3 regions of the Arthrobacter sp. GW822-FHT05G07 genome follow, and region 1 is predicted to be linked to each of the others. Evidence: riboswitches for the same ligand, from Rfam matches in the RefSeq annotation. Region 1 holds a riboswitch; each other region holds the start of a gene.
What was found. Region 1 has a riboswitch for S-adenosylmethionine ahead of AC1RJY_RS02165 (hypothetical protein). Riboswitches for the same ligand answer to the same signal wherever they lie in the genome.
Positions count from the first base shown of each region.

Region 2: it holds a riboswitch for S-adenosylmethionine, as region 1 does, so the genes downstream of both, metX (homoserine O-acetyltransferase MetX) here and AC1RJY_RS02165 (hypothetical protein) in region 1, are expected to answer to the same signal.
Region 3: it holds a riboswitch for S-adenosylmethionine, as region 1 does, so the genes downstream of both, AC1RJY_RS07525 (LLM class flavin-dependent oxidoreductase) here and AC1RJY_RS02165 (hypothetical protein) in region 1, are expected to answer to the same signal.

Region 1 covers NZ_JBXALT010000001.1:490,357-496,043, reverse strand. The annotation lists gene AC1RJY_RS02185 (matrixin family metalloprotease) at 1-761, opposite strand, end outside; gene AC1RJY_RS02180 (matrixin family metalloprotease) at 815-1,651, opposite strand; gene AC1RJY_RS02175 (VIT1/CCC1 transporter family protein) at 1,794-2,951, opposite strand; gene AC1RJY_RS02170 (hypothetical protein) at 3,207-3,398, shown strand; gene AC1RJY_RS02165 (hypothetical protein) at 3,395-3,724, opposite strand; SAM riboswitch class IV at 3,741-3,860, opposite strand; gene AC1RJY_RS02160 (sodium:solute symporter family protein) at 4,365-5,687, opposite strand, start outside.
Region 2 covers NZ_JBXALT010000001.1:47,579-53,265, forward strand. The annotation lists gene AC1RJY_RS00240 (alpha/beta hydrolase) at 1-570, opposite strand, end outside; gene AC1RJY_RS00245 (SGNH/GDSL hydrolase family protein) at 641-1,483, shown strand; gene AC1RJY_RS00250 (winged helix DNA-binding domain-containing protein) at 1,513-2,688, shown strand; gene AC1RJY_RS00255 (hypothetical protein) at 2,769-3,158, shown strand; gene metX (homoserine O-acetyltransferase MetX) at 3,182-4,303, opposite strand; SAM riboswitch class IV at 4,319-4,435, opposite strand; gene AC1RJY_RS00265 (bifunctional o-acetylhomoserine/o-acetylserine sulfhydrylase) at 4,598-5,687, opposite strand, start outside.
Region 3 covers NZ_JBXALT010000004.1:56,480-62,166, forward strand. The annotation lists gene AC1RJY_RS07520 (NtaA/DmoA family FMN-dependent monooxygenase) at 1-1,002, opposite strand, end outside; gene AC1RJY_RS07525 (LLM class flavin-dependent oxidoreductase) at 1,052-2,149, opposite strand; SAM riboswitch class IV at 2,185-2,294, opposite strand; gene AC1RJY_RS07530 (LLM class flavin-dependent oxidoreductase) at 2,517-3,653, shown strand; gene AC1RJY_RS07535 (rhodanese-like domain-containing protein) at 3,693-4,142, shown strand; gene AC1RJY_RS07540 (MFS transporter) at 4,106-5,638, opposite strand.

The DNA.
Region 1 (5,687 bases):
TAGGCCTTGTAACCGTTGCTGAGGCCAATGGAGGAGCTGCCACCAAGGCCCACGGTCTGCCCGGTCAGACGCGGAACCTGCTCCGGTGTGCTCCAGGCAATAAGCACGGGCGCCCAGCGGTCCCCGTACCTTTCGGGCTGGTATCCGGGCCTGGTGGGGGAGGGAACTTCGGAACTGGGTCCGTCATAGATGAACTTCAATCCCGTGGCTTCGCTGGCCTGTCTCACGGCTTCCTCCACCAATGGCTGCCAGGACGGCGGGGCAAGGTCCGAGTTGACCACGTAGTGGATGGGCCTGCAGGGAGAGTAGGCCAGCGGGGTTCCGTCTTCCTTGACGGCCAGGAACTTGTACGAGGAACTGGTGCGGCCCAGTGGTCCCGGCGTGCCGAGCGGCGCGTCGGCTTCCTCGAGTCCCGGGATCGGGTCCTGGCGTTGGCCGAACGGTACGAGCCCGGGCCGGGGTGCCTGGCTCTGTGTGGCGGACGATCCGTAGAGGAGGTGCTGGAGTTCGCCGCTGAAATAGGCTCCTGCGCACACCAGACCGAGGACGCCGAAAAGGAACAGGATGGCCGCGATGCTGCTGTGCTTGATCGGCGGCCTGCCCGGGGGAGGCTCCGGTGGGCGCGGGGTATGCGGAAGGTAACTCGGACGAGGGGGATCGTGGTCCGGCCACTTGGGCGACCCATAAGGTTCCATGGAACCCCCTGACGTGGAGGCCGCGACGGAAGGTGGGGCGCCGCCGTCGGCCGTATTCGCCAGCATAAGTCCCACCCCGCCGGGAGTCCATGCCGCGAGTGCTTGGCGTGCGAAGGCGCTTAGATGTCCTTGCGGCAGGGCGCCGAGGCAAGAAGGTACAGGCCGTTCAGGTCGCCCGCCGCGAGTCCGTCGGGTGCGCCGATCTCCGGGTACATGAGTTGGATCGGATCATCCACGTGGTCCAAGCCCATCACATGGCCCAACTCGTGTTGCATGACTGCCAGGACGTAGTCGGCCCCGCCGGGACTGGCCAGCAGTTCCGTTACCTGCGGAGTGTCCAGCTCCAAGCTCCCGGTGATGTAGCTTTTGGGGCCCTTGTTGAGGGAGTACATGGTGCTGCCTCCGGTCCCGATGACGTTGTCGGCCAGGGCCGGTGCCTCCACGGGTGTGGTCCACGAAATCAGCAAGGGAGCCCACCGGTCACCGTATTTGGACGGCTGGTAGGGCTCGCGCCGGTCTACCGGCACCTCGTCCGTGGTGCCATCGTTGACGAACTGGATGCCGGACGCAGCGGATATATTCGCCAAAGCGGTGGCCAGCAGGTCATCGGAGCCGGCAGGTGCGGACGCGTTGTTCACGACGTAATGAAGCGGACGGCAGGGCGAATAGCCCACCGGAGTGCCGTCGTCGTTGGTGGCCAAAAACTTGTACGAATCGTTAGTGGTTCCTGGCGCCGAAGGGGAGGCCAGCGGGGCGTCCGCTTCCTCACGTCCGGGCGGCGGTGCGTCAGGGGCGCGTGCCGGTTCCGCTTCGCCCGGCCCGTCCTGCGGTGAACCCGGAACGCTGACGCCCGGGAACAGTGCGGTGATGCGAGGGTCGCCCTGAAGGAATCCGCTCACCAGCACGGCGACGACGGCGGCAATGACGGCCATGAGGACGCCGCGGAGAATACGCACGGCTGTTCCAGTGCGTCGGTGCCTGGGCGCACGCGCTGCTTCCCGCTCCGGGTCCACGGTTCTCCATTCCTGATGCCCTGGTCACGCGGGGCAGCGCGGAGGACGAACCAACATTACGGTCTCCGGACCGAGCCGTCCAAACTTAGACGATAGCCGCGCCGAACGCCAGACCCAGCCCGTACGTGGCCGCCGCCGCTCCCAGGCCAATGGCAAGCTGCCGCAGCCCGCGGCTCAGCGGCGAGGTTCCGGACAACAACCCGACGACGGCGCCAGTCGCCAGGAGCGCGATGCCCACCAGAACGCCGGCCACCAGCAAGGCGGCGATGCCCGTCATGCCGAAAATGAACGGGAGGATGGGCACGATGGCGCCCGAGGCGAAGAAGCAGAAGCTGGACATCGCAGCGCCCCATGCCGAACCCACGGACTCGTGGTCGTCAATGGGTGGCTTCTCCGGCTGCAAGGAGAGGCTTGGGTCGCAGTCGCAGCTGAACAGTCCCATGCGCTCGGCAGCGCGGTGCTCCGCGGCTTCGCGCGTCATGCCCCGGGCCAAGTACACCAGGACCAGTTCGTTGTGCTCGATGTCCAACGACGGCGCCGCGGTCAGAGTGGCCTGCGTGGGCAAAGTGGCATTAAGGAGTTCCCGCTGTGAGCGGACTGAGACGTATTCGCCCGCACCCATGGACAGCGCACCGGCCAGGAGACCCGCCACGCCACTCATGAGCACCACGGGGCTGGGCACTCCGGTTGCGGCCATGCCCATGACCAGGGAAAGGTTGCTGACCAGGCCGTCGTTGGCGCCAAAAACGGCGGCGCGGAAGGTTCCGGAGAGCCTGTTGCGACCACGCGTGGCAAGGCCCCGGACTACTTCTTCGTGGATTTGTTCATCTGCCACCATGGCAGGCGTCGCGGCAGGTTCGGTTCCGTACGGGGAGCGGCCTTCAGCGCGCTGCGCAAGGGCGAGCACAAACACGGAGCCGAAGTTACGGGCCAGGAAGCCCAGGAACCGGCTGCGGCTGGACGCTGCCTTGGGCATTCCGGCGTGCTCGCCAAGGAGCTTGAGCCAATGGGCCTCGTGCCTGCCTTCGGCCTCGGCCAAAGCGAGCAGGATTTGGCGTTCTTCGCCGTCGCGCCGCTGGGCAAGCTCCCGGTAGACGGCGGCCTCGGCACGCTCATCGGCCAGGTACTGGCGCCACCGGCGGATGTCCGCGTGCGAGGGAGGCACGGCTGCTGATTCGGGGGCTGCTGAGCCGGGGGTGGGGTCCGGAGCAGGGCTCGACGAACTGTGGGATTCCTGGTGCATCTGCACTTTGTCTCCTGTGCTGGGTGGGGTAGTTGCGGCCCCATTGCACGCCCCACACTACCGCTTATCCGCGCGGATTTTTGGCTGGTATTCCTCAACAGGAATGTTCGGTGCACCGTAATTTCCTTGACCCTTGCCCGTGCCGGTGCTCAGATGGAAGGACAGGGACGGGGCCCTCCCGCCACTGGATTCTGCATTCGGGTCAACGGGCCGAACCGGCCCGGCAGAACCGGCCCACGAGACGGAGGTTGCACCATGAACACCACCGAATCACACGCCAACTACCCGGAGCGGACAACCATTGAGTCCGACCCGGCCTACGACTACGCCGAAGACCAGGAAGTGGATGAGCCCTGGGTTGAGGAAGTGGACGCCCCCGAGGACGACGAACGTGTGGTCCCCCTCGACGAAACCGAAGAATTCCGCGACGAGGATGAGGAAATCTAGGATGGATGGTCGCGGCTCAGTGTGAAGTGACGTTGGAGGCCCGCCCGCTTCCCGACGGCCGCAACAGTCACCGTCAGCGTCCTTGACGCCTCACACCAGCGCGTCGGCAGTATGGCTTTGGCCAATGCTTGCGCGATCAGCTGCGGCTCGGGATATGCGAACTTCCCTGTCCGGGCCTTTGTCGTGATGGTCACCGTGCCAAGGAAGAGGTCGACGGCGGGAATCACCGGGACCGTGGGCGTTTTCGCCGGGGTTCCTGGTGCTTCCAGGATGCTGGGTGTTTTTGGGGTGCTTGCTGCCGGGGTGGTATCGCCTTGGTACGGCAAGGGACTGCTCCTTGGGAGAGTGCTCTTGCCCGCTCGGTTGTCTCTGGTCCGGGACGGGCCGCTTCCTCATCCGAACCACCCGTGAACATGGGGTTGGTGTGTGGCCAGTCGGAGCTTGGCACCACATCTCTTGAAGCTGGGACCACCCTATCCCATGGCTGCCCGGACGACCCGTTGCGAGGCCCGTTCTGCGGCCTGCTTTGCGCACTTTGGGGTGGTCTTTGCGTGTAGAGCGGGCCTTCCAAGGGGTGGGCGTGCGTTGCGGGGCCTGGTTTGTTGTGGGGCCTGCTTTGCGCGCTCTGGGGTGGTCTTTGCGTGTAGAGCGGGCCTTCCAAGGGGTGGGCCTGCTTTGTTGTGGGGCCTGCTTTGCGCGCTTTGGGGTGGTTTTGTTGTGTAGAGCGGGCCTACCAAGGGGTGGGCGTGCGTTGTGGGGCCTGCTTTGCGCGCTTTGGGGTGGTCTTTGCGTGTAGAGCGGGCCTTCCAAGGGGTGGGTGTGTGTTGTGGGGCCTACTCTGCGCGCTTTGGGGTGGTCTTTGCGTGTAGAGCGGGCCTTCCAAGGGTGGGGGCATAACGCAACGGCGGCGCCGCCCCGAAAAGGGGAGGCGCCGCCGTCGAACTTTGTTTGTTTCTTTGTGCCTGCCTAGGAAGCCGGCGTGGTGAGCTCTTCCTCTGCCACGCGGGTGCCGGCCACACGGTCCGTCCACGCCTTCATGACGGCCGGATCGGTGGGCTTGCTCAGCAGCGAGACCACTACGTACACCGCAGCCGAGGCGATCAAACCGAAGTAGATGGGCTCGTTGGCGTAGATGCCGTCAAGAGGAACTTCGGCGTTGATCTCGAGGATGATCATGGTGCCCAGGGTTATCACTGAACCGGCCGCCATGGACCATGCTGCCGCGATGCCCGTTCCGCGCTTCCACACCAAGCCACCGATGATGGCTACCAGCAGGCCGCCCACCAGGATGTCGTAGGCGATGGTCAGAGCGGCCACAACGTCCTTGGTGGAGATGGCGATGATGATGGCCACGATTCCCAGTCCGAGGACCCAGTAGCGGTTGGCCTTGACGTCGTGCTCAGGGTTGTCGGAGTCGGACGTGTCCACCTTCTTGCCGAACCAGCTGGCAACGAAGGGCATGACGTCGGCGCGGGCGACGGTGGCGGCAGCGATCAGTGCGCCGGAAGCCGTGGACATCATGGCGGCGACAGCTGCAGCGAGTACCAGGCCACCGATGCCGATGGGCAGGAGTCGGGTAGCCACTTCGGCATAGACGTCATCCTTGGCAGCGATCTCCACACCGGAGAGGGCCACGCTGGCCGCCATGCCGATCAGGGCACCGGCGAAGCCGTAAAGGATGCAGTAGACGCCAGCGGTAGCGCCGCCCCAACGGGCAACCGTGGGGGTCTTGGCGGTGAAGACGCGCTGCCAGATGTCCTGGCCGATCAGGAGGCCGAGTGTGTAAACGACGAAGTAGGTGATGATCGTCTGAAGGCCGATGCCACCGATGTCGAAGAAGCTTTCATCGACGCGGGCGCGGATGCCGTCGAGGCCACCAGCAGCGTTCAGTGCGAAGGGGAGCATGAGGAAGAAGATTCCCACCGTCTTGATGACGAACTGGACCTGGTCGGCCAAAGTGATGGACCACATGCCGCCGATGGTGGAGTAGACCAGGACGATTGCGCCGCCGATGGCGATGGCGAGCCAACGCTCCCAGCCGAAGAGGACCACGAAAATGGTGGCGTAGGCGCCGGTGGACGTGGCACACAGCATCAGTGTGTAGGCCAACATGACGATGCCCGAGGTCTGGGTTGCGGTGCTGCCGTAGCGGAGAGTCAGCATCTGGGAGACCGTGTAGATCTTGAGCTTCTGGATGGTTCCGGCGAACAGAAGGCTGAGCAACAGCACGCCTGAGCCGATGGCCACCACCAGCCACATGCCGGAAATGCCGAACTTGTAACCGAGGCC
Region 2 (5,687 bases), 440 kb from region 1:
GTAGAGCACTTTGGTGAGGTCAACGTGCTTGCGGACCCATCCCATGGTGTATTCGATCTTGTCCTGGGTGATGACGGGATCCTGCTGGTCACGGCCCCAGAACATCGGTAACGATCCGTCCAGTTCATCGTCCCGGAAGGCGGCGTCAGCACCGGCGTCGATCACAAAGCCTGAAAGCCCGACGACGGCGGCGAAGTCTGCGGGTCGGTAGCGGAGCATGGTGGTAGCCATCGCCATGCCCATGGAGAAACCGAGCAATGTCACTGACGAGTGGTTTGCTTTGACCGTGTCCAGCCATTCGAGCGCATACTCGGCTGCGTGCTTCACGGCTTCCAGCGAATAGTCGATGGACGCCGTGAGAGGGAACCAGGTGAAGCCCGGCCCCATGGGCATCGGTGCGCGAAGGGCGGCGACAACAAAGCCGTCGGGCAGCAATCCGGCCAGGCTGAAGAGATCGTCCTCGTTGGATCCATAGCCGTGAAGCAGGACCAGGAGCGGCTTGCCTGCACGCTCGGCTTCATCGTGGGACCACAGGACTACGGGGGCGGGAAATGTGGGTGCTTCAGTCATGGGTCCATTCTTGCAGTTACCCACAAGTAACAACCTACGGTGGCGTAGGGTCGCCGTCACGGTGCAGGATATGAGCGTGAGTGAGAACAATCCTTTACTGAAGCCGGGCGAGTCCGTTCAAAAGCATCCTTGGAGCCGTTACGTGGCACTGGGTGACTCGTTCACGGAGGGCATCGGCGACCCCGAGCCCCGGAACCCGGGTGGTCACCGAGGTTGGGCTGACCGGGTCGCTGAGGAGCTGAGCCGCGGACAGGAAGACTTCGCCTATGCCAACCTCGCTATCCGTGGCAGGCTGCTGCAGCAAATCATCGATGAACAGGTGACGCCCTGCCTGGAATTGCAGCCGGACCTCGTGTCCATTTCGGCCGGCGGCAACGACCTCATCCGCCCCGGCGGCGATCCCGATCTGTTGGCCGAAAAGCTCGATGCCGCGGTGGCGCAGCTGGGCTCCGGCGGCGCCACCGTGGTGCTCTTCAACGGTCCGGATACTGCCGCGTCGGTCTTGGGGCGTATCCGCGGCAAAGTTGCCATCTACAACGAAAACCTCCGTACGGTGGCCGCCCGCCACGACGCCATCATCGCCGACATGTGGTCCCTGCGGCAGCTGGCTGATACCCAGATGTGGGACGCGGACCGCCTGCACTTCTCGCCGCTGGGCCATCACACCATCGCCATGATGGTCCTGGAGGCACTGAACGTCCAACACACGCTCGAGCCCCTGATGCCCAAGGCCCTTCCGCCGCGTACATGGCGCGAAGCCCGCTCATCGGACCTCGTGTGGGCTCGTGAGTACTTTGTCCCCTGGGTCATCCGGCGGCTTCGGCACCGGTCCTCAGGCGACGGCATCACGCCAAAGCGTCCGACGCCGGGACCTGTCTTCGGCTCTACCGGCACCCTGGTGCCGCGCAGCTGACGTGACGCTTCTTCACTGCGAGGTCCGCCGTGCCGGGTGACAGCTCCCTGTCCGCGGAGACTATCAGGCGGACACGGCTACGGAGGCAGCAGTTGCGGGCCCCCTTTGCCGGAAATCCCGGGGACGTGGTCCGGAACCTCCTGGCCGTGCAGTCGCAAGAATTCCCCTATGCCAGATGGACCCTTGCTCAGAGAAGCTCCGCCAGCACTTCACCGATGGTCACGGCCGCAGACGTTGAGCAGGCTGTATCCGACGGGGTCATCCTGCGGACCCACATCCTCCGGCCCACCTGGCACTTTGTGCATCGGGACGATCTTGGCTGGCTGATGGGATTGTCCGCAGATCGCCTCCACCAGGGCAACAAAGGCATGTACCGTCAGACGGGAATCGATGAGGGGGCTGCTGCAAAGAGTGGCCGGATCCTGGCCGCTGCCGTGGCCGGAGGAGCCCACAAGACGCGCGAGGAACTCGCCGAAGTCTTGGAACAAGCAGGCTTCCCCGGAAAGGGCCTGGGGTTCATCTACCACCTCATGCACGCGGAAATCAGCCGGATACTGGTGAGTGGCTCCCCCGTCCGCTCCGCCGGAGGTGCCCTGAAACAGACATATGCCCTGTTCGAGGAACGCGTTCCCGGTTCGGTTCTGTCACCGCTGACTGCCGAAGCCCGCGAACAGGCCCTTGGACAGTTGGCACTCCGGTACTTCACCAGCCGGGGACCCGCCACGATCAAGGACTGTGCCGTGTGGTCCGGGCTGACCATGAAAGACGTGAAGCGGGGGATCGGCGTGTCTGAGGAGATCTCCCCCGGGAGCCTGGGCACCGTTCACTTCGATGGTCTGGAGTTCTATCTGGCCTCTGAGGAAGCGGAGGCTCTCACCAACGGCGACGATCCTTCAGCGATGGAGGACCCCGGGCTCCCCCGCCTGGACCTCATTCAGTGCTACGACGAATACGTGATGGGCTACTCACAGTCCCGGCACTTCCTTGGTGGAACGGCGCCATACTTCCCCGAGGACAACGGACCCATGCACGTGGTCCTGCTGAACGGCAGGTTGGCCGGATGGTGGCGCCACAGTTTCTCCGGCATGACCTGCGAACTCGATGTCCGAATGAACCGGCCGGCAACGGCGGAAGAACAAGACGCCTTGGAGGCCGAGGCGGATCGTTACGGCCGGTTCTTGGGCATGGAGACCACGCTGGTGTGAATTAGCCGGGCTGGTTCCGGGAGACGGGCCGCGTCCAGGTGGCAGGACTAAGCTGGGATGAGACCTAGGAGGCCTGCACTGTGAACAATCTGATCTTCTGGATCATCGTCTGCTCGTGGCTGATTCCACTCGGCATCCGCATGTACAACCGCTCCCGGGCGCGTCGGATCCAGAATGACACGTTCCGCGGCCCCGGGTACCCGCCGCAGAATCTGCCGGGCCCGGGGTACCCGCCGCAGAATTACCCCGGGTACCCGTCGGAGCCGATCGTCGTACGCCCCGCGGATGAGACACCGCAGGCCGGGCCGCCGTCGAACTCTTCGTCCCCCACGCCGTTTCCCGCAACGGGAAGCTCGCAGCCGCAAGGCTACCGTGCGCGCAAGCTGGCCGAGCTGGATGCGAAGTTCAGCAACGGCGAGATCGCCATGGAGGATTACATGAAGCAGCGCGGCGACATCATGAACGGCTAGGCCACCCTGAACGTGAGCCTGGCTTAGCCGAAGAAGGCTTCGCGGAGCTGCGCCGAGAGCTGGCCGATCTCGGTGAGGAAGCCATCGTGTCCAATCGGCGCCTCAATGAGGTGGACCGATACGTCTCCCGGGAGTGCCGCGGCGAGTTCCCGCGACTGTGCCGGGAAGTAGAGCCTGTCGCTGTCCACGGCCGCCACAAAGAACTCAGCCTTGGTGCGCGACAATGCCGCTTCCAACGTGCCGCGACCACGAGTGACGTCATGGGACATCAAGGCCTCGGTAATGGCGATGTAGCTGTTGGCATCGAAACGGCGGACCAGCTTTGTCCCCTGGTGGTCCAGGTAGCTTTCCACTTGGTAGCGCCCGCGCTCCCCCAGCACAGCAGCTGTCAGCGGCGTCTCCTGGTGCTGGGCTTGCCGGCCGAAGCGGAAGTCCAACTCCAACGCTGAGCGGTAAGTGATGTGGGCGATACGTCGGGCCAACGCCAAACCATGCTCAGGCGCGGTACCACCGTAGTAGTCGCCGTGATTGAAGTTCGGGTCCTGCCGGATGGCCAGGGTTTGGGCCTGCGCGAAGGCAATCTGCTCGGCCGTGCTGTAGGCGCCCACCGAGATCACGGCGCAGCGCTCCACCCGCTCGGGGAACGTCACGGCCCACTCGAGCGCACGGGCGCCGCCCATCGACCCACCCAACACGGCGTGCCAGGAGTCGATGCCCAAAGCATCGGCAAGGCGTGACTCAGCCACCGTGCTGTCGCGCAGAGTGACCAACGGGAAACGAGAACCCCAGGGCTTGCCATCGGGTGCTGCTGATGATGGGCCGGTGCTGCCGTAACAGCCGCCCACGATGTTGATGGAGATGACGAAGAACTTGTTGGTGTCGATGGTGGCACCTGGTCCAACAAGTTGCTCCCACCAGCCTTCTTCATCCGTGGCGCCGCGGGCTACGTGTGTACTGCCCGTGAGCGCGTGCTGGACGAGTACGGCATTGGATGCGTCGGAGTTCAGCTGCCCCCAGGTCTCGTACGCAAGGACAACGTCGGGAAGGAATCCGCCGGCTTCAAGTTCCAGCGGCCCTATGCCGGCGTACTTGACGATTCCGTCTTCTTCTCCGGATTTTGGAAGGGCTGTAGCAGTAATGGTCATTCCTTTGACACCTTAACCTCGCGCTTGCCCGTCGCCTTGCGTGCGAACAGGCCAGGTCTTCACCCGGGGCACCCCACCGCGGAGGAGGGTTGCCGGCCAGCAAGCCGGGGCTGTGTGCTGGCACTCATGACCTAATACGAAGAGTCTAGGAAATACAGGGCGGTTCTGGCGAAGAATGTGACAACAGTGTGACGGTTTGGGGTGCCTTCGTTCACGAATGAGCACCCTGAACTGCCGCCCGGCGAATAATCGTCGACGCGGGCGGCAGTCGGGCTGAGACTTTGAACCGCAGCGTTAGGCGCCCTTGGCAGCCCGGAAGCCGGCTTCGAGGTCGGCGATGATGTCATCCACGTTCTCGATGCCCACGGACAACCGCACCAGGCCGGGGTTGACGCCTGCAGCCACCTGCTGCTCCACCGTCAACTGACTGTGCGTAGTGGACGCCGGGTGGATGACCAGCGAGCGGACGTCACCGATGTTGGCAACGTGCGAGTGCAGCTCCAGTCCGTCCACAAAGCGCTTGCCCGCTTCTACGCCGCCCTTGATGTTGAAGGCAACAATGGCGCCCGTGCCCTTGGGGCCGTATTTCCGGCCCCGGCTGTACCACGGGCTGGATGGCAGGCCCGCATAGGCGACCGACTCGACGTCGTCGTGGCTTTCCAGCCATTCGGCCACCTTGGTGGCGTTGGCAACGTGACGCTCCACGCGCAGGCTCAAGGTCTCCAAACCCTGGGCAATGAGGAAGGCGTTGAACGGAGACACGGCGGAGCCGAGATCGCGAAGCAACTGGACGCGGGCCTTGAGGATGTAGGAGAGGTTGGCGCCCAGGGCGCCGTCCTTGCCGAGATCCCGGGCATAGACCAGTCCGTTGTAGCTGGGGTCCGGGGTATTGAACCCAGGGAAGCGCTCCGGGTCCTTGCCGAAGTCGAAGTTGCCGGAGTCCACAATCACACCGGCGATTGCTGAACCGTGACCACCCAGGTATTTGGTGGCCGAGTGAACCACGATGTCCGCGCCCCACTCGATGGGACGAATAAGGTAGGGCGTTGACAGGGTGTTGTCGACGATCAGGGGCACACCGGCCTCGTGAGCGGTGCGGGCGATGCCCTCAATGTCCAGCACGTCCTGGCGGGGGTTGGACACAACCTCGCCGAAGAACAGCTTGGTGTTCGGCTGGACGGCGTCACGCCACTGCTCCAGATTGTCGGGGTCCTCCACGAAGGTGACCGCAATTCCGAACTTCTTCAGCGTGTGCGCCAGCAGGTTGTACGTGCCGCCGTACAGGCTGGGGCTCGCCACGATGTGGTCCCCGGCCTCAGCGATGTTCAGGATGGCGAACGTCTCCGCGGCCTGTCCGGAGCTGAGCAGAAGTGCCCCTAGGCCA
Region 3 (5,687 bases), on a different contig from region 1:
CACAATCGGGTCGATGTCCGGCAGCGGACCGTCGGGGTCGTATTCGGTCAGGGTTCGTCCCCAGAACTGTTCCAAGTAGGCGATGGCCGTCTCAGGGCCCACCTGCAGGGACCGGACCCACTGGTGTTTCTCCTCAGCTTCTGCCGCTGTGGCACCGAGGATAAACTCCTGGCCCGGAAAGATCTTCACGTCATCCGCCGGGCGGCCGGCCTTGAGGGTGCGGGCCACGATGTCGTCCCGGAATTCCTTGGCGTCTTCCAGTTCCGGGTGCGCAGAGAAGATCACATCGGCGTTTCGAACAGCGAAGTCGCGGCCGTCCGGTGAGTCGCCTGCCTGGAACAGGACCGGGTGCTGCTGGCTGGAACGCGGCAAGCGCCCGGTGATTTCGACGTCGAAACTCTCGTCGTGGCGCTTGACCGTGCTGATGGCGTCCTCGCGGAGCCAGCGCGGATCATTCCGGGACCCGGCGATTGCACCGTCGGCCCAGGAATCCCAAATAGCCTTGGCCGTCTGAACGAACGCTTCGGCCCGGGTGTAGCGGTCCTCGTGCTGGAGAAACCCGCCGCGCCTGAAGTTGGCACCGGTCCATGCGTTGTCCGTAGTGACGATGTTCCATGCCGCACGGCCGCCGGACAGTAGGTCCAGGCTGGCCAAGCGGTGGGCAAGGTCCGCGGGATCGTTGTATGTGGTGTTTTGCGTGGCCACCAGACCGATGCTGGTGGTGACGGCTGCGAGCGCGGCGAGTGCGGTCTGGGCGTCGGGACGGCCGACGACGTCGAGATCGTGGATCCGGCCCAGGTGTTCCCTAAGGCGCAGTCCCTCTCCGAGGAAGAAGGCGGAGAAGAGGCCGCGTTCAGCTGTCTGGGCTACCCGGCGGAATGATTCGAAGTCAGTTTGCGAGCCGCTCTGCGCGTCCTTCCATACGGTGGTGTGGTTAACGCCTTGGAAGAAGACACCGAACTGGATCTGGCCGTTGCCTGCGATGCGGTGATGATGGGTCATGGTTCTGCTCTCTATGTCTGGCTCGTGGGCTCTTGGCGGCGGGCGATGGTCAGGCCGCGGCGAAGCGGTTCGCGGGACGGGGAAGTCCGAAGGTTTCCCGCAACGTGCGTCCCGGGGCCGGCGGTACCACCAGCCCGGTGCGGCGCAGTTCGGGCAGGACCTTGTTGGCCAGTTCGGGGAGGTCCACGTCCAGTACCGCTGGCTTGAGGCGGACGCCGTCGGCTGCTGCGAACAGCGTGGTGAGCAATTCCACCAGCCCTTCCGCGCTGCCCACGTAGCGGGCACCGCCCGTCCACTCTTCGTACGAGTCCAGCTCGGCCAGGCGGTCCTCCGCGGCTTGTCCACGGGAATCGAGGATGACGTCCAGCTCCACGAGTGTCCGTGGAGCGCCGGCCGTGGCTGCCGCTTGGGCTGCCTTTGCGAGGGCGTCCGGGGTTTCCGCGGTGATCAGGGCAACGTCAGCTTCGACGGCGGGAAGCAGCTCAGCGGGCGCGAACACCACCACCTGGCCTTGCAAGGGGCGCGGGATGATGGACGGTCCCTTGACGGAGAAGCGTTCACCTTCGAAGTCGGCGTGGTGCAGCTTGTCCCGGTCAATGTAGCGGCCGGTGGAGACGTCACGGATCACCGCGTCGTCTTCCCAGGAGTCCCACAGCCGGCGGCTCGCCTGCACGGCGTCTGCGGCTTCGCTGGTGTTTTCTCCTGCAGGCAACGGTGCTCGGCCCACCGATCGGGCTTCCTCTTCAAGGTTGTCCGCGTTGACCAGCCACCCTGCCCTGCCCAGCGAGGAGTAGTCCAGGCTGGCCAACTGCGTAGCCACATGGAACGGTTCGGTGAAGAGCGTTCCGGCCTCAGGGACAAGACCGATGGACCGGGTGATCGCTGCTGCAAAGGCCGCCCGCTGGATCGCGTCCAAACGGCCCGCAATCCCGGTGCTTCCAGGATCCACAACGCGGGTGTCCTTGAACGTTGCCACATGGAAACCGGCGATGTCCGCTGCTTGGACAGTTTCACGGATCCGTGGGCCCCCCAATAGTGCCTGCGGATCATGGTGGGCCTTGCGCCACGACGCTGGGTGGGCGCCATCGCCGTCGAGCTCCAATGCGATGACGCGGGAGCGGAATTCAGGTACAGGAGTGGAAGGCATGATTCTCTCTTTCAGAGCCGCGCGGCGGCCGGGACGACATTCACTTGCCGCATGTGCGGCCTGGTCTGTTTCCGGAGCACCCCGCCACTTAATGCCTGAGGGTTGCCGCAGCACGAGCCGGTCCTTGGCATGCTGACTCTTGACCTGGACTTGAATCTAGGAGGCTGTCCAAGGAATGTACAAACCGCTGGACTTGCGGCGTCAAGGCGGGAAATACCGCGTCAACGGGCTGCCAGATTCGTCATTTTCGGGCCGGAGAAGGCGCTCTTGTGACGGTCCGTTTCGCCGGATTTCGCTGGATTTAGTCCGGTTGAGCGGGGTGACGGATCGGCTTTGGGCTCTGCGCCGGGCTCCGTAGTGTCGTGCCATGCCGAAGCCTTCAGTTACTCCCCTGTCCGTCCTTGACCTCAGCCCGGTGTCGGCCGGGCAGACCCCCGGCGAGGCACTGCGCAGCACGCTTGACCTCGCGGCTGCTGCCGAGGCTTCCGGCTACTCGCGCTACTGGTTGGCCGAGCACCACCTCAATACCGGCGTTGCTGGCTCTGCTCCGCACATCCTTGCCGGTTTGGTGGCATCGGCCACCAAGACCATCCGTGTAGGGACCGCGGCCACGCTACTGGGGAACTACAGGCCGCTTCAGATCGCAGAGAGCATCGGAACGCTCGCGGCAGTATTCCCTGACCGCCTGGACCTGGGCTTTGGTCGCTCAGGTCCGCCCAAGTCGCCCAGCGAACCGGCACCCGGAGTGGTTCCCGCTGCGGAAGCCGTCAGCGATCGCGTGGTTGACGGTTTGCTGATCCCTTCACCACGACCCATCTTCGGCGCTGTCCTGCCCAGGAAGTTCCGGTTGCAGGGTGAACTGCTGGGCCGCTTCCCCGGGGATACGGACAACTTCGAGAACGACGTCCAGGACATCATCGGGTTCTTCACCGGCGACTACCGAACGAAGCACGGCGAGGAAGTCACGGCTACCCCGGCTCTGGGACAGGCGCCGCAGTTCTGGGTCCACGGCTCAACAGCCGGGCCAAGCGCACGGCTAGCGGGAAAACTGGGCCTTCCCTTCGGTGCGAACTACCACGTTGCACCCGCGGGCGTGCTGGACTCCATCGCCGAGTACCGCGCACACTTCGAACCGTCCGATACCTTGCAGGAACCGCACGTGATCGTCTCGGCAGACGTGTTGGTGGCCCCGGACGAACACCAAGCACAGCGACTCGCCCGCGGCTACGCCCAGTGGGTTTACGGTATCCGCAGCGGCCAGGGTGCCATCCCCTACCCCTCGCCGGACGATGCCCTGGATCTTCCTTTGGAAGCGGAAGCCCAGGAACTGATCAAAGACCGCGTGGACACCAGACTGGTGGGCGACCCCCACCAAGTCAGCGCCAAGCTGCGCACGCTGCAACGCGCCACCGGAGCCCAGGAACTGCTCATCACCACCATTGCCCACGACCCCGCCGACCGGCAGAACTCCTACCAACTGCTCGCCGAGGCCTGGGGTCTCTAGCTTTCCGATTTTCCAACCACCACCTACAGAGGGAGCACCATGTCCATCGAAACCACAGTTCAGGAATCAGTCCAGGAAGCGGTACAAGAAGACACCCAGCTGATTACCGCCGAAGCCGCCGCCAAACTCATCGAAGAAGGCGCCCTCCTGATCGATGTCCGCAGCGAAGGCGGCCGCGCCAGCACCGGCGCAGTCCCCGGTGCTGTGGTGGTCAACCGCGAGCATGTGGAGGAAGACTTCAGCCCGGAATCCGCCCACCGCCTGGCCCAAGTCAGCGGGACGGACCAGAAGATCGTGGTGTTCTGCGGCTCCGTGAACGGCTCACGTCCCGTCGCGCAGAAGCTCAAGGTGCTCGGCTACGCCAACGCGGTCCACGTGGACGGCGGCTTCCCGGCACTCCGCGACGCCGGCGTCCCCACCACCGGGCCGACGGCCCCGCCGGCTCCCGCAGCTCAGGCGTCCACTGGTTCGGTGGCCTCCGAACGCTGAGCACCTCCCGCCGTCGGACGTTCCGGCGTAAGTACTGCCGCCGCCGTCGGGGCTTCCATCCCGGAAGTCACGACGGCGGCACTTGCGTTTCTGCGGTCCCGCGCCTCGCGGAACCAGTCGAGTCCGCCGGCGAGCAAGGCGACGCCCAGCAGGACACAGCACATCACGATGCCTTGGTGGAAAGCGTCCCTTGAAGCCTGGCCGGTGGCCGCTCCCTGGGCTTGCAGGAACATGCCTGCGGCCGCGGCTGAACACATTGCCGCCGCGAATCGTTGGCTGAGTTGGTAGAAACCCGCCGCCACTCCGGCGGTGCAGGCAGGTGCGTGCGCAAGCGTGAGTGTCTGGTTCGGGGCGACCACCAGTCCGGTGGCTACACCCTGGGCAAGCCCGACAGCAGCTACCGCGAGAGCCGCTGTCCCGCCGTCGAGCCTTTGCACGAAAAGGTCCTTGGCAATTAGGCAAGCCAAGCTGCCCACGAGCGCGAAGACGATTCCGGCACGCCCGTACCGGGCTACGAAACGCCAACTGAAACTGGACGCCAGCAGCATCCCGGCGGCTTGCGGCGCGAGGATGGCCGCGGCCGCCAACGGCGCCATCCCTGTCCCGGAGAGGAAGTAGAAAGCGGTCACCGCGGCCATTCCGGCGCCGACGCCGAACTGGCAGAGCGCCACCACCGTGCCCAAGGCGTAACCCCTGGATTTCACCAACGAGGCACTAAGCAACGGGGTTCGGCCGCTCCGGTGGTAGAGGATCTCCCAGCCGGCGAAGGCCAGGAGGGCTCCCGTACCGACCGCCAACGACGTCACGGCGATGATGCCCGCACCGTAAATCGTTGGGATGAGGGAAGCGATCACCACACCGCCGAGCAACAAGGCGCCCAGGACGTCTATTGAGGGCTTGCTGTTTTCCAGCCGCTTGGCCGGACGTGGCAGGAGCCTGAACGCAAGCGGCACGAGGATTAGCACCAGCGGAACATTCGCGAGGAACAGGATCCTCCATCCGATCTCGGGGTCGCCCAGGGACAAGACAAGTCCGCCGATCAGCGGTCCGCATACCGCCGCGGACCCGCCAGCGGCAGCGTAGGCGCCAAGTGCTTTCGCACGGTCGTGTCCCGAATAGATGTCCTGCAGGAGGCCAAGGACCTGCGGATTCAGGGTGCCCGCGCCGAGACCTTGGAGGAGCCTGGCGATGATGACCAGCGACGGGTCGGTGGCCAGGCCGCCCACCAGGCTGGATGCCCCGAAGACGGCAATGCCGGCGATGAAAAGCGTGCGCCTCCCGACGATGTCGCCCAGCCTGCCTGCGGGAACCAACGCGACGCCGAACGCCAGCGAGTAGCTGGCCAGGATCCACTGCACAGACCCTGAGTCGGCATGCAGGGAAGCGGACATCGCGGGAACCGCCAACACGAACATTGACTGGTCCAACAGCGTGATGAATCCTGCACCGAGGCAAAGCCAGAGAGCGGAACGTTTAGCGTGATTTCCGTGGCCCATGATTGAGGACTCTAGGCGCGTCCCTGCTGGCTTTTGGCATCGCAAGACA